DNA from 2 places in the Exiguobacterium sp. s89 genome. Region 1 is predicted to be linked to the other one. Evidence: predicted binding sites of a transcription regulator. Region 1 holds the regulator's gene; the other holds the start of a gene.
What was found. The regulator Rex, encoded in region 1, represses fermentation and respiration genes when NADH is low (regulators of the CRP and FNR family bind a similar motif). The targets are predictions, from matches to a motif close to TTGTGAAATATTTCACAA.
Positions count from the first base shown of each region.

Region 1 (5,757 bases):
CTCGGGGAAGACACGTATAACTTCCCACGCGTTCGTCTCGAACCAGGTAGCTTTGACTTCAGTTTCAGTGGCTTGAAGTCATCGGTCATCAACGCCGTACACAATGCGGAGCAACGTGGAGAGACGGTCATCCCAGAAAATTTGGCGGCGAGCTTCCAAGCGAGTGTCGTCGAAGTACTCGTCGAGAAAGCGATTCGTGCCGTGAAGGAAAAAGGGGCGAAGCAATTGCTCGTCGCCGGTGGTGTCGCGGCGAACCGTGGCCTCCGCGCAGCGCTTCAAGAGGCTGCTACAGCTGAAGGGATTCAACTCGTCATTCCACCGCTTGACCTCTGTGGGGACAACGCGGGCATGATCGGGGTGGCGGCACATCACGCGTATGTGCGCGGTAAGCGCGATACACTAGCGATGAACGCGGTTCCTGGGTTATCCTTAGAAGAGAGCATGACAGTCTAGGGGGAAATAGAGACATGACGAAACGCATCATCATCGGAGGACTCATCGTACTACTCGTCGTTGCGACGTTCTTACAAGTACGTGAGATCATCCGCGCTTACAATATCGCCTACCAAGAGGAGATTGTTCCAGAAGAGACACGAGTGAAGTCACTCACTGGAGAAGAGTCATTAGAAGGCATCGGTCGCGTGACCGGAGAGAATACGCTCATCGAGTCACTATATGGCTACACGAGTGTCGTCGACCAAGAGCCGGAGCGTGTGATCGTCGTCGATCGCAATCTCGGGGTACAGCCAAAAGCGAGCGATGCTTATTATGAAATCGAGCGGGGTCGCGAGGCGACGGAAGAAGAGGCGGCGAAGTTTGAGGATTTGATCGAGGAACTCGATGAACAGCAACTGTTCGCGCAAGTCATCTCGACGCATGAGGCACGCTATGTGACGAATGGCGAAAAGCCGATGACGTTCTATAAGGTGTTCACACGTGACGTCGATACGAACGAGGCCGTCTTCTTCATCGCTGAGGACGGGACGAAGCTCGACTTCCATACGGTAGGATTCCAGCCGTTACGATATTTCTAATATAAAGAGAGGCCGGCGTATGACAACGCTGACCTCTCTTTTTACTGTTTACGCTTTTGGTTGTCGATAATTCTCTCGATGCCATGTGTTGATACGACTCACGATGAACACGAGAAGGGCGAGAATCCACATGAAGAGTGTCTCTTCGTAGAAGTGGGCCCATACCGAGCCTGGCGCATAGAACGTATGAACGGTCACGTCGACCGGCCAGACGACGATGCGAATGAAGAGCGTGCTCATGAGCAATCCACTGAAAAGACTGAGCAAGATCCCTGGCCACGTCTGAATGATGAAGCCGATGACGACAGGCAAAAAGTAAAAGAGAATAGACGGGACGATCGTCGGCTCACCGCGGATGAGTTCAGATACGAACTCGGTCCCGGTCGGCACGATGTAGGCGAGTCCCGTGAGGAACGCTTGAATGAACTCGATTCGCATGGCACGGGTACGCATCATGTATGGAGTTCCTCCCATTCCGCATAAAGTGCGGTGATCGATTCTTTCGCTGCGTCCGATTCGGTCGATAGTTCTTGGGCACGGGCGAAGTCGTTGAAGACGTCCGGCTCACACAGCAACTGTTCGATCTCGTCGAGACGCTTCTCATGTTGCTCGATCGCCAGCTCGATCTCTTCGATGCGCTGTTTGATCCGGCGCTCTTCCCGTTGCTGTTCCTTGTCGGCGCGTTGTTTTTTCACGACGACCTGCTTCGTCTCCTCACGAGCGAGTCGTGCGAGTTCTTCGAGCTCTTCTTTCTTCTCGACGTAGTACGAATAGTCCCCGAGATACTCATCGATGCCGTTCGGCGTGATCTCTAATACACGTGTCGCGAGACGGTCGATGAAGTAGCGGTCATGCGAGACGAAAAGGATCGTGCCCGGATAGTCGAGGAGGGCATTCTCTAAAATCATCTTCGAGTCGAGATCCAAGTGGTTCGTCGGCTCGTCTAAGATGAGGAGGTTCGGTTGCTCGAGCTTCAGCTTGGCCAACGTAAGACGTGCCCGTTCACCACCCGATAGTTCGAGGACACGTTTCGTGACGTCATCGCCGCTGAAGAGAAACTGACCGAGAAGACTCCGCACTTCCTGTTCGCGCATGAGCGGCCAGTCGTTCCAAATCTCATCGATGACGCGGTTTGTGTCAGACAAGTTCTGTTGCTCCTGGTCGTAGTAACCGATTTCGACGCCCGTCCCGTAACGGATCTCACCGGTGAGGGCGGTTTGTTGTTTCGTCAATACTTTGAGTAATGTCGACTTCCCGACCCCGTTCGGACCGACGAGGGCGACGGATTCACCGCGTTGCAGTTGGAAGCGGAGATGCTGGGCGATTGGTTCTTCGTACCCGATGGCGAGGTCGCTCGCGCTCAACACATCGTTCCCGCTCTGGCGTTTGATGGAGAACGAGAGGACGGCGCTGCGTTCGTCACCGTCCGGGGCATCGAGTCGGTCGACTTTCTCGAGACGCTTCCGCACGCTTTGTGCACGCTTCGTCGTCGTCGCTCGGGCGATGTTTCGCTGAATGAAATCCTGCATCTTGGCAATCTCTTCTTGCTGCGACTCGAACTGCTTCTTCTCTTGCTCGTAAATGGCGGCCTTCTGTTCGAGATACTTCGTGTAGTTCCCGACGAAGCGACGGCTCCGATGACGTGACAGCTCATAGACGACCGAAACGACACGGTCGAGGAAGTACCGGTCGTGGGAGACGATGAGGACAGCTCCTTTATAGCCGCCCAAGTACTTCTCGAGCCAGGCGAGCGTCTCGATGTCCAAATGGTTCGTCGGCTCATCCAAGATGAGCAGGTCAGGACTTTGAAGGAGCATCTTCGCCAAGGCGAGACGCGTCCGTTGTCCCCCGGATAGCGTGTCGATGCGACGTTCGAAGTCATCCGGATAGAAGCGCATCCCATGGAGGACCGAGCGGATGGTCGCTTCATACTGGTAACCGCCACGCTCTTTGAACGTATGCTGCTCTTCATCGTAAGAAGAGAGGAGACGTTCGTACGCAGCGGCGTCATTTAGGATTCGTTCGGATCCCATGTCGGCTTCCATGCGACGGAGCGTCTTCTCCTGCTCGATCAAGTCCGTGAAGACGGTGAGCATCTCGTTCCAGATTGTCTCGTCGGATTCGAGCCCTGAGTCTTGGGCGAGATAGCCGATGGTGACGTCTTTTGGCTTCATGATGTCCCCGGAATCATAGTTGTATTCACCAGCGATGACTTTCAAAAGTGTGGACTTACCGGCACCGTTCCGACCGACGAGGGCGACACGTTCACCTTCCTGGATTTCGAGTTTTACGTTTTCTAAAATCGGCTCGACGCCGAAGGATTTGGATAAGTTGTTGACTTGCAGTAGGATCAAGTGAAAAAACCCCTTTCTCTCTATTTAGTATACTGTATTTTTCAGCGATTTTAGGTATATTCGTTGAGTGGTCATGTGAATTCGTTTACAATCAAGGTGTATGAAATTCAGATTCGTTTGTAACGTGTCGTAAAAAGGAGGCTCTTTCCGTTGAGTCAAAACGAACCAAAGATTCCACAAGCGACAGCCAAACGGTTGCCACTATACTATCGATTTATTCAAAGCCTGCATGCGTCAGGGAAACAACGTGTCTCTTCAGCAGAACTGAGTGAGGCGGTCAAGGTCGATTCGGCTACGATTCGCCGTGATTTCTCGTACTTCGGTGCGCTCGGTAAAAAGGGATATGGCTATAACGTGCAGTATCTGTTAGACTTTTTCCGAAAGACACTGAATCAAGACGAGATTACGAATGTCGCCTTGGTCGGGGTCGGTCACCTTGGGACGGCATTCGTCAACTATAACTTCCTTAAAAACAATAACACACATATCGTCGTCGGGTTCGACGCAGACGAGACAAAAGTCGGCACGACGATGTCAGGCGTCCCAATTCATCACGTCGATGAGATGGAACAGATTATGAAGCAAAACAAGATCGACGTCGCCATTTTGACGGTACCTTCTGCCTATGCGCAGCCCGTCGCAGACGACTTGGTGCGATTCGGCATCAAGGGTATCTTGAACTTCACACCGGCACGACTCACTGTACCGGACACCGTTCGCGTCCATCACATCGATTTGTCGATTGAGCTGCAGTCACTCATTTACTTTATGCAACACTATCCAACCGCTGAGGGGGTCCATCAATAATGGAATTACTAGCATCATCACTCGTCGTCGGGATGCCAGGTGGGGTGAGTCTATTTGTCATCGCCATCATCGCACTCATTCTCTTCGGACCGAAGAAATTACCGGAGTTTGGTCGCGCGGCCGGGCAGACGCTTCGTGAGTTCAAAAATGCAACGAACGGCATGATGAACGAGCACGACGAGAACGACAAGAACGACAAGAAAGCTATCGAAAAGAAAGAGCAGTAAGCCATGAATCATCAACCTGATCAAGAGCGGGAACTCACCGATCACTTGACAGAGCTGCGGAGACGACTGATGCTATCTGCATTTGTCGTCTTTGCCTTCTTTTTGATGGCTTTGCCGAGTGTCAAATATGTACTCGCGTACTTGCAAGAAGATCTCATCGAACGTGGGCTCGAACTGAACGCCTTTGGGGTCGCGGACCCACTCATGATTTACTTGAACTTGGCGCTCGTCATCGGCCTGATTGCGGCGAGCCCATTCCTACTGTATCAAGTGTGGGCGTTTGTCGCACCCGGTCTGCATCCGAATGAGCGGAAAGGCACGCTTGCCTATATCCCGATCATCTTCGGATTGTTCTTGATTGGTCTTGCGTTCGCCTACTATTGGTTGTTCCCGCTCGTCCTCGATATCTCGACGGACCTCGGGCAAGACCTCGGACTCGAACAACTCATCGGGGCCAATAATTACTTCGCGTTCTTGTTGCAGCTGACAATTCCGTTCGGTCTATTATTCCAATTACCGGTCGTGACGATGTTCCTCACCCGGATCGGTGTCGTGACCCCGTACTTCTTATCGAAGATTCGAAAGTACGCGTACTTTGCGCTATTCGTGGTCGCGGCGTTCATCACACCACCGGACTTGACGTCGCACCTCATGGTGTCACTACCGCTCTTCTTCCTATATGAGATCAGCTTATCGATTTCACGTATCACCTATAAAGGGGTGCTGCGCCGGGAGAAAGAAGCGATGGTGCAAGAACAGATGGATTTAATGAAACAGATGAATGAGAAATGAGCATCGTTCCTTCCAGGGAGACGGTGCTTTTTTGATTTTTGGTAACGAACGTTTTTCAACAACACGAAAACACATGACTGACATGATAAAATAAAGCTACTCAGTTGGATGCCAGGGGGAGAAGCGATGATTTGGGAGTACTACGGGGATGCAATCATCATCATCGGTGTGTTGACGACGATTTTATTGATTGCCATGCTGAACTTTTTGAAGTCGAAATTTAAGCGAAGACTCGTCTTTTCGTTGATGCTGCTCGTGGTAGGATACACGCTGATCTTGATTGGTCTCGTCTTTGTTCGCGGATGGGATGGTCTGGGCTGGAGCATGATCGGCTTCAGTTTATACGTGATCGGTCTTGTCACCTATATCGGCGTCGTCATCTATCACTGGATCAAAGCACGACGCACGACGAATTCGTAAGTGAACCGTTCCGGTTGCGGGACGGTTTTGTTGTCACGCATGGAGTTCAAATTTTAGACACTTTTACGTGAAATAGTGAGCAAAAGGATTGTCAAACCTTCTTGTGAAATAGTACACTAAGTT
Region 1 covers NZ_JACSKS010000005.1:104,081-109,837, reverse strand. The annotation lists gene tsaD (tRNA (adenosine(37)-N6)-threonylcarbamoyltransferase complex transferase subunit TsaD) at 1-453, shown strand, start outside; gene KNO96_RS12625 (hypothetical protein) at 468-1,034, shown strand; gene KNO96_RS12620 (hypothetical protein) at 1,083-1,490, opposite strand; gene KNO96_RS12615 (ABC-F family ATP-binding cassette domain-containing protein) at 1,487-3,388, opposite strand; gene KNO96_RS12610 (redox-sensing transcriptional repressor Rex) at 3,539-4,195, shown strand; gene KNO96_RS12605 (twin-arginine translocase TatA/TatE family subunit) at 4,228-4,422, shown strand; gene tatC (twin-arginine translocase subunit TatC) at 4,426-5,214, shown strand; gene KNO96_RS12595 (YesK family protein) at 5,341-5,634, shown strand.

Region 2 (5,757 bases), on a different contig from region 1:
CGGAACGAGTGGTTCAAGTTGTCGATAAAACCGAACGCGTAGCTCACTCAAAATCGTAAATGTCGCTCGGTGTGAAGCAAGGCGCTCTCGGTAACGACTTCCTGCTCGAATGACCCCGAACAGTTTAATCAAAACGACGGGTACCATGAGCGCATATAGGGGCGGGACGAGTCCTGCCCGCGAGACGAGGTATCCACTTGCCGCAAACAAGGCGACCGCCGCTAATCCGGCTGCGTATCCAAAGAAGATAGAGAGAAGAATATCTTTTTTCTCGCGCATCATCCATTTTGTGATTGTCCAAAGCGAGTTCATCGACTCACCCCTTTCTGAAGCGCAAATAGTTCCGCATACTCTGGGACAGCGAGCAATGCTTCATGAGTCCCTTCTGCGATTCGCTTCCCGTCATCCATAAACCAAATCGTATCCGCCTCTTTGATTGTATGCAGGCGATGTGCCACCGTGATCAACGTTGCATCTTTGGAAAGCTCATCGATGGAACGTCTGACGATTCGCTCTGTTTTCAAATCGAGACCGGTCGTCGGTTCATCAAACAGTAAGATCCCTGGTCGTTTAAAGAAGGCTCGAGCGAGTGCCAGACGCTGTCTTTCACCGCCGGATAACCCAAATCCACCTTCCCCAAGCTCCGTCCAGATCCCGTTCGGCAAGTGTGCAATCACCTCAGATAATCCAGCTGCCTCGACTGCTTCTTGTAATTCCCGCTCATCGGCCGCCTCACCTAAAGAAATATTGTCGGCGAGTGTCCCCGCAAATAGATACGGGTTTTGAGAGATATACGCAATGTTTCCATACCAGGCAGACTCACCAAACGTATGAAGTGGTTCGCCGTCCACGAGGACGCGTCCCGACTTCACTTGCAGGAGTCCGGAGATGACGTTGAGCACCGTCGTCTTCCCAGATCCGCTCGCACCGACTAAAGCGAGGTGGGTACCGGATGAAATGCGACCACTCAACGGCTGAAGCGCAAAGCGCCCGCCTGCATATTCGAACGATATGTCCTCGAGTTCAAGGTCTGGTGTCCGTGAATCAAGCGACTTCGTTCCCCATTGAGTACGATCATCCGGGGCGTCTAGCACCTCAAAGATTCGATCCGCCGCGCCCATACTGCCTCGACCCGTATGGAAGGCGCTGCCTAAATCTTTAATGGCCAAGTAATACTCCGGTGCCAACACCAAGATTAAAAAGCCTGAGAAGAACGTGAGATTCTCCCAAACGACCATCTGTAGTGCGACTTCTAGTGCCACAACCCCGGTGCTGAGCATGGAGATAAATTCGAGCATGAGACCGGACAAGAATGCTGTCTTCAACACAATCATTGTCGCATCCCGAAAATCGAGGCTGCTCTTCTCGATTGCAATTGCTTCCTGTTCGGTACGGTTATAAAGTTTCAGCGTCGTCAATCCTTGCAGAACATCCAAGAACTTTCCGGAAAATTGATTCATCTTTTCCATCTGTTCCTCTGATTTTTTCTGAGTCGCGATCCCGATGATGATGAAAAACAGCGGGATGAACGGTGCCGTCACCATCATGATGACACCCGAAATCCAGTGTTGGCTAAAAACGACGACCAAAATGAGGAGCGGGATGATCGATGTCTGGATGACTTGTGGCCAGTATTGACTGAAGTAAGCGTCCACCTCGTCAACGGCGTCCATGAACACACTGACCTTCTTACCAGACTGACCGGTCAAGGACGATTCGACCGGACTCGTGGCATAGCGATCCAACAATTGAAGACGTAACGTCTGTTTCGCCTTCTCGGATAGGCTCGCACCGATTCGGCCAGATACATAACCGAAAAGCGCCCGTACTAACAGTGCAACAACGAGCCAAAGCAATGCCGGGATGACAGCTTCGAATGATTCATCTTTTAAGAAGATTCGGTCGACAATGTCGACGATTAAATACGCTTGTGCCAAAATGGAGAGTCCAATCATGACCGAAGATAATACGAGTCCGCTGATATGGCTTCTTTCGGCGAACGCAAGGGCTTGCAGTCGTTTCACTGCATTCATCCTTTCTCTATTTACAGTTCAATTCTTTGTGAGATTCATCACTAATTATACAATATGCCACGGTTTGAAGCGAATGCTCCGCTCGTTTGAGTATGTAAAAGACGCCCTCATCTGAGTGGCGTCAATCGATATCTTGCTCAAAATATTCAGGATGCCCGATGACGAGTTGGTGGGCATCGATACGAAGCACATCTTCTTTACGAAGTTTGGCTAAAATCGTTGAGACCGTCTCGCGGGACGTGCCGGACAAACGAGAAAGTTCAACCGCGGTGAAGGGACATCGGACACGCACGCCCTGTTCGTCGGGCTCCCCCAAATCTTCAATCAAAAAATGGAGCGTATTCAAGACGCGCTCTTTTGCACTCGGTGTGATAATCTCTTGGACACGCCGCTCATGTAAATCAAGAATACGGTTCATCTGCCCAATGATATAAAGCAACATACTCGACTGTGTGGACACGAACCGCTCGAAACGGTCCGTCGGAATATAGATGACTTCAATATCCGTCATTGCCTCGGCAGTATGGCGATAGTCTTCCCCCGTGAACAAACCGTTGTAAGGAAAGAACTGTTTCGGTTTTACATAGTCGGCGTAATGATGTGTCGCATTCTCATTCATTCGTTCGAGCCTAATGTAACCACTCATCAAAAAATACACACGCTCCCGTGGGTCACCTTCCATGAATAACAGTTGCCCTTTCCGATAAGTCCTACAATAGACGTGCGGGATGAGCTGTTCAAGCGTCCGACTTGAACATGTCGCAAAAAGCGTTAACTGTCGTAAATCATCGATAGTCCATCTATGTCGCATGTGTATCTCCTCATTTCCAATCAGATCTCTTGCTTTCATTATAGATGATATACAATTGAAAACGCTTTCAAAATCCAACATTTTTCTGACATGACAAAAAGGGGTTGCCCCCCTTTTAGTCCAACATAAGTTCAAGTAGCGCGTCCTGCAAATCTCGATCGAGTTCTAACGCATGAAGATCAAACAACCATGCTTCGAGACGGGTCTTCGTTGTGGCCATCTGATACAGGCGATCTTTCAAGTCGTAGGCAATTTCCGCGCGGTCTAAAAACCGATAGAGACGGTCGAGTCGATGTGCGTTCTGCGTCACATCGACCGGAAGTGTCACGGTCTGTTCTTTCTTTAATTCACCGAATGGAATGTGTAACGTCTGTGTCTCTGCATCATAATCACCATCACCGACAACACCGCGGACAAGAATCGTCAACGTCCGTTTCGGCGGAACGAGAGTCAGGTCGCCCGACATCTCGATGTGTAGCGTACGTGCTTCCCAATCGAGCGTGAACGTCGTTTCGAGCGACGCCCCTGTTTCATAATCCCTACTTTCTCCGTCGTCCTCATACATCGTAAATGTATTTGAAGCACCTGGGAAGACGAGCACCTCTAATGCGCTCGGATTCCCCGTATCGTTTCCGTGCGGCTCGTGTGGCATCAATGGAACGATAGCACCCGCTTTGGCGAAGACCGGTTGTTGATTGAGTCCACGGAACACACGAATCGTTTTATCTCCTTCATAGCGGTGTCCTGTGAAGAAATCGAACCACTCTCCCTTAGGTAACCACACATTCGCCGCGGCGACGTGGAGTTTTCGGTCCATCGGCGTGACGATCGGGGAGACGACGAGTTCACTTCCAAAATAAAATTGGTTCGCCACCTGATAAGCCGCTTCGTCGTCAGGATGCTCGATATACATCGGTAACACGAGCGGTAAGGCATCCGCATGATTACGATAGTTCATCGTATACAAATACGGGATGAGTTGGTGGCGTAGTCGTAAGAATCGCTTCATCGACTGTTCGGCTTCTATACCGAAACGCCAAGGTTCTTTGCCGTTAAACGTGCTGAACGTTGAGTGTAGACGCATGATTGGACTGAACACCCCATACGCGACCCATCGTGCGGCGAGCTCATCATCTTTTTTACCACGATGATGCCCACCAATGTCATGACTCCACCAACCGTATCCAATGTTCGTCGCCGTTGCGGTAAAATACGGCTGGAAGGCGAGCGAGGCCCACGAGATGATTGTGTCTCCCGAGAATCCGACCGGATAACGGTGACTTCCCGGGCCTGAATAACGAGAGAAAATGAGCGGCCGCTTGCCGTCACGGGCAATATCGACCGCATGGTAATGATTTAGCATCCATAAAGGATCTAGCCCTTCCATCTTCGACGTCGAACCCTGCTGCCAGTCAATCCACCAAAAGTCAACGCCGTCCGCTTCATGCGGATGATGCATCTGTTCGAAGTACGCTTGAATGAATCGCTTGTCTGAAAAATCAAACGGGATTCGGTCTTCCGATGCCGGATCGATCCCCATCGCTTCAGCCATCGCCGCGTAGTTGTCTTCAAACGCACGTACCCCGTCCGCGGGATGCAGATTCAGCGTCACCATCATCCCTTCGTCTTTTAACCATTTGAGGAAACGCTTCGGTTCAGGGAAGAGGTTTTTATTCCAGGAATACCCCGTCCAACCACTCCCGTACTCTTCAGGAATGTCTGTCACATGCCAGTCCATGTCGATAACACTGACTGAAAACGGTATGTCTTCTGATTTAAAGCGACGCATCAGCGCCTTATACTCTTGTTCGTCATACCGCCAGTAGCGACTCCACCAGTTCCCGAGAGCTTTACGAGGAAGCATCGGCGTCGGACCCGTCAACGTGTAAAAGTCTTGAAGTGCTTGTTTATAATTATGTCCGTATCCAAAGTAATAGATGTCATGAATTCCTTTTCGTCTCGGTTCGACGAATCGATCTTCCGTCATCAAAAAAGAGGATGAATCGTCAATGATCGCATACCCTTGTTTCGAAAGAATCCCTTCCTCTAATTCTGTCGCCCCGTCCACATGGTCGAGCGTCCGCGCCGTTCCTTTGAGTGTCCGTTCCGGACCGTTGAACATGTAGCGGCTATAATACGTACTAAAATTCCCTTTCACGTCCACATAGAGCGTATTCGGCGCGAACGGACCTTTCGTATAATATAAATGAATATGTTCCGTGATGATTTGAAGTTCCGTCTCATCTTCAACCACTCGGAAATTTGGCACATCAAATTCCCGATTCCACGCAACTTGGGTGGCGCGGTCTTCAAAGACACCGTCTTCCGCGTACTCCATTCGAATCAACTGACTCGTCAACACGGTAAAGCGATAGCAGCTTCCCTGCACGATCGCCTCTCTTTTTGCTTTTGGTTTCATCCATGACTGATACACATGATTTTCTTCAAATAGGCGCATACATACGAGCGTTTCCGCTCTCCGTCACTTCCTTCCTGAAATAAGTGCAAACGTTTACACTAAATATGATAGCAATCTCATTTTTGGCATACAACTTTCCTTCCCCTTGAATCTGGACAGAAAACAAAAAGTCGCAAACGTTTCACGTTTGCGACACATTCTTATTGTTGAAGAGAAGGGGCCAAGCGGACACGCGTACCGGCATCCCCATATATGGCCGCTAATGCTTGATCGAGCGAGGTGATAATGGCGACCCGGTTCGTACCCGACTCCGCGAACTGCAGGGCCGCTCTTACTTTTGGCAACATGCTACCCGGAGCGAACTGTCCTTCCGCGATGTATGTTTCTATTTGTTCCTTCGACGCCTCTTGGAGCGCCATCTCACTCGGCTTCCCAAAGTTGACATATACATGTTCGACCGCAGTCAGGATGAGAAGCACGTCTGCATTGACGAG
Region 2 covers NZ_JACSKS010000002.1:96,579-102,335, reverse strand. The annotation lists gene cydC (thiol reductant ABC exporter subunit CydC) at 1-312, opposite strand, end outside; gene cydD (thiol reductant ABC exporter subunit CydD) at 309-2,033, opposite strand; gene KNO96_RS06515 (Crp/Fnr family transcriptional regulator) at 2,155-2,844, opposite strand; gene KNO96_RS06510 (glycoside hydrolase family 31 protein) at 2,960-5,302, opposite strand; gene arcC (carbamate kinase) at 5,464-5,757, opposite strand, start outside.
Region 2: a site for Rex is predicted at 2,060-2,077, ahead of cydD (thiol reductant ABC exporter subunit CydD). Genes of this name have one in related genera too.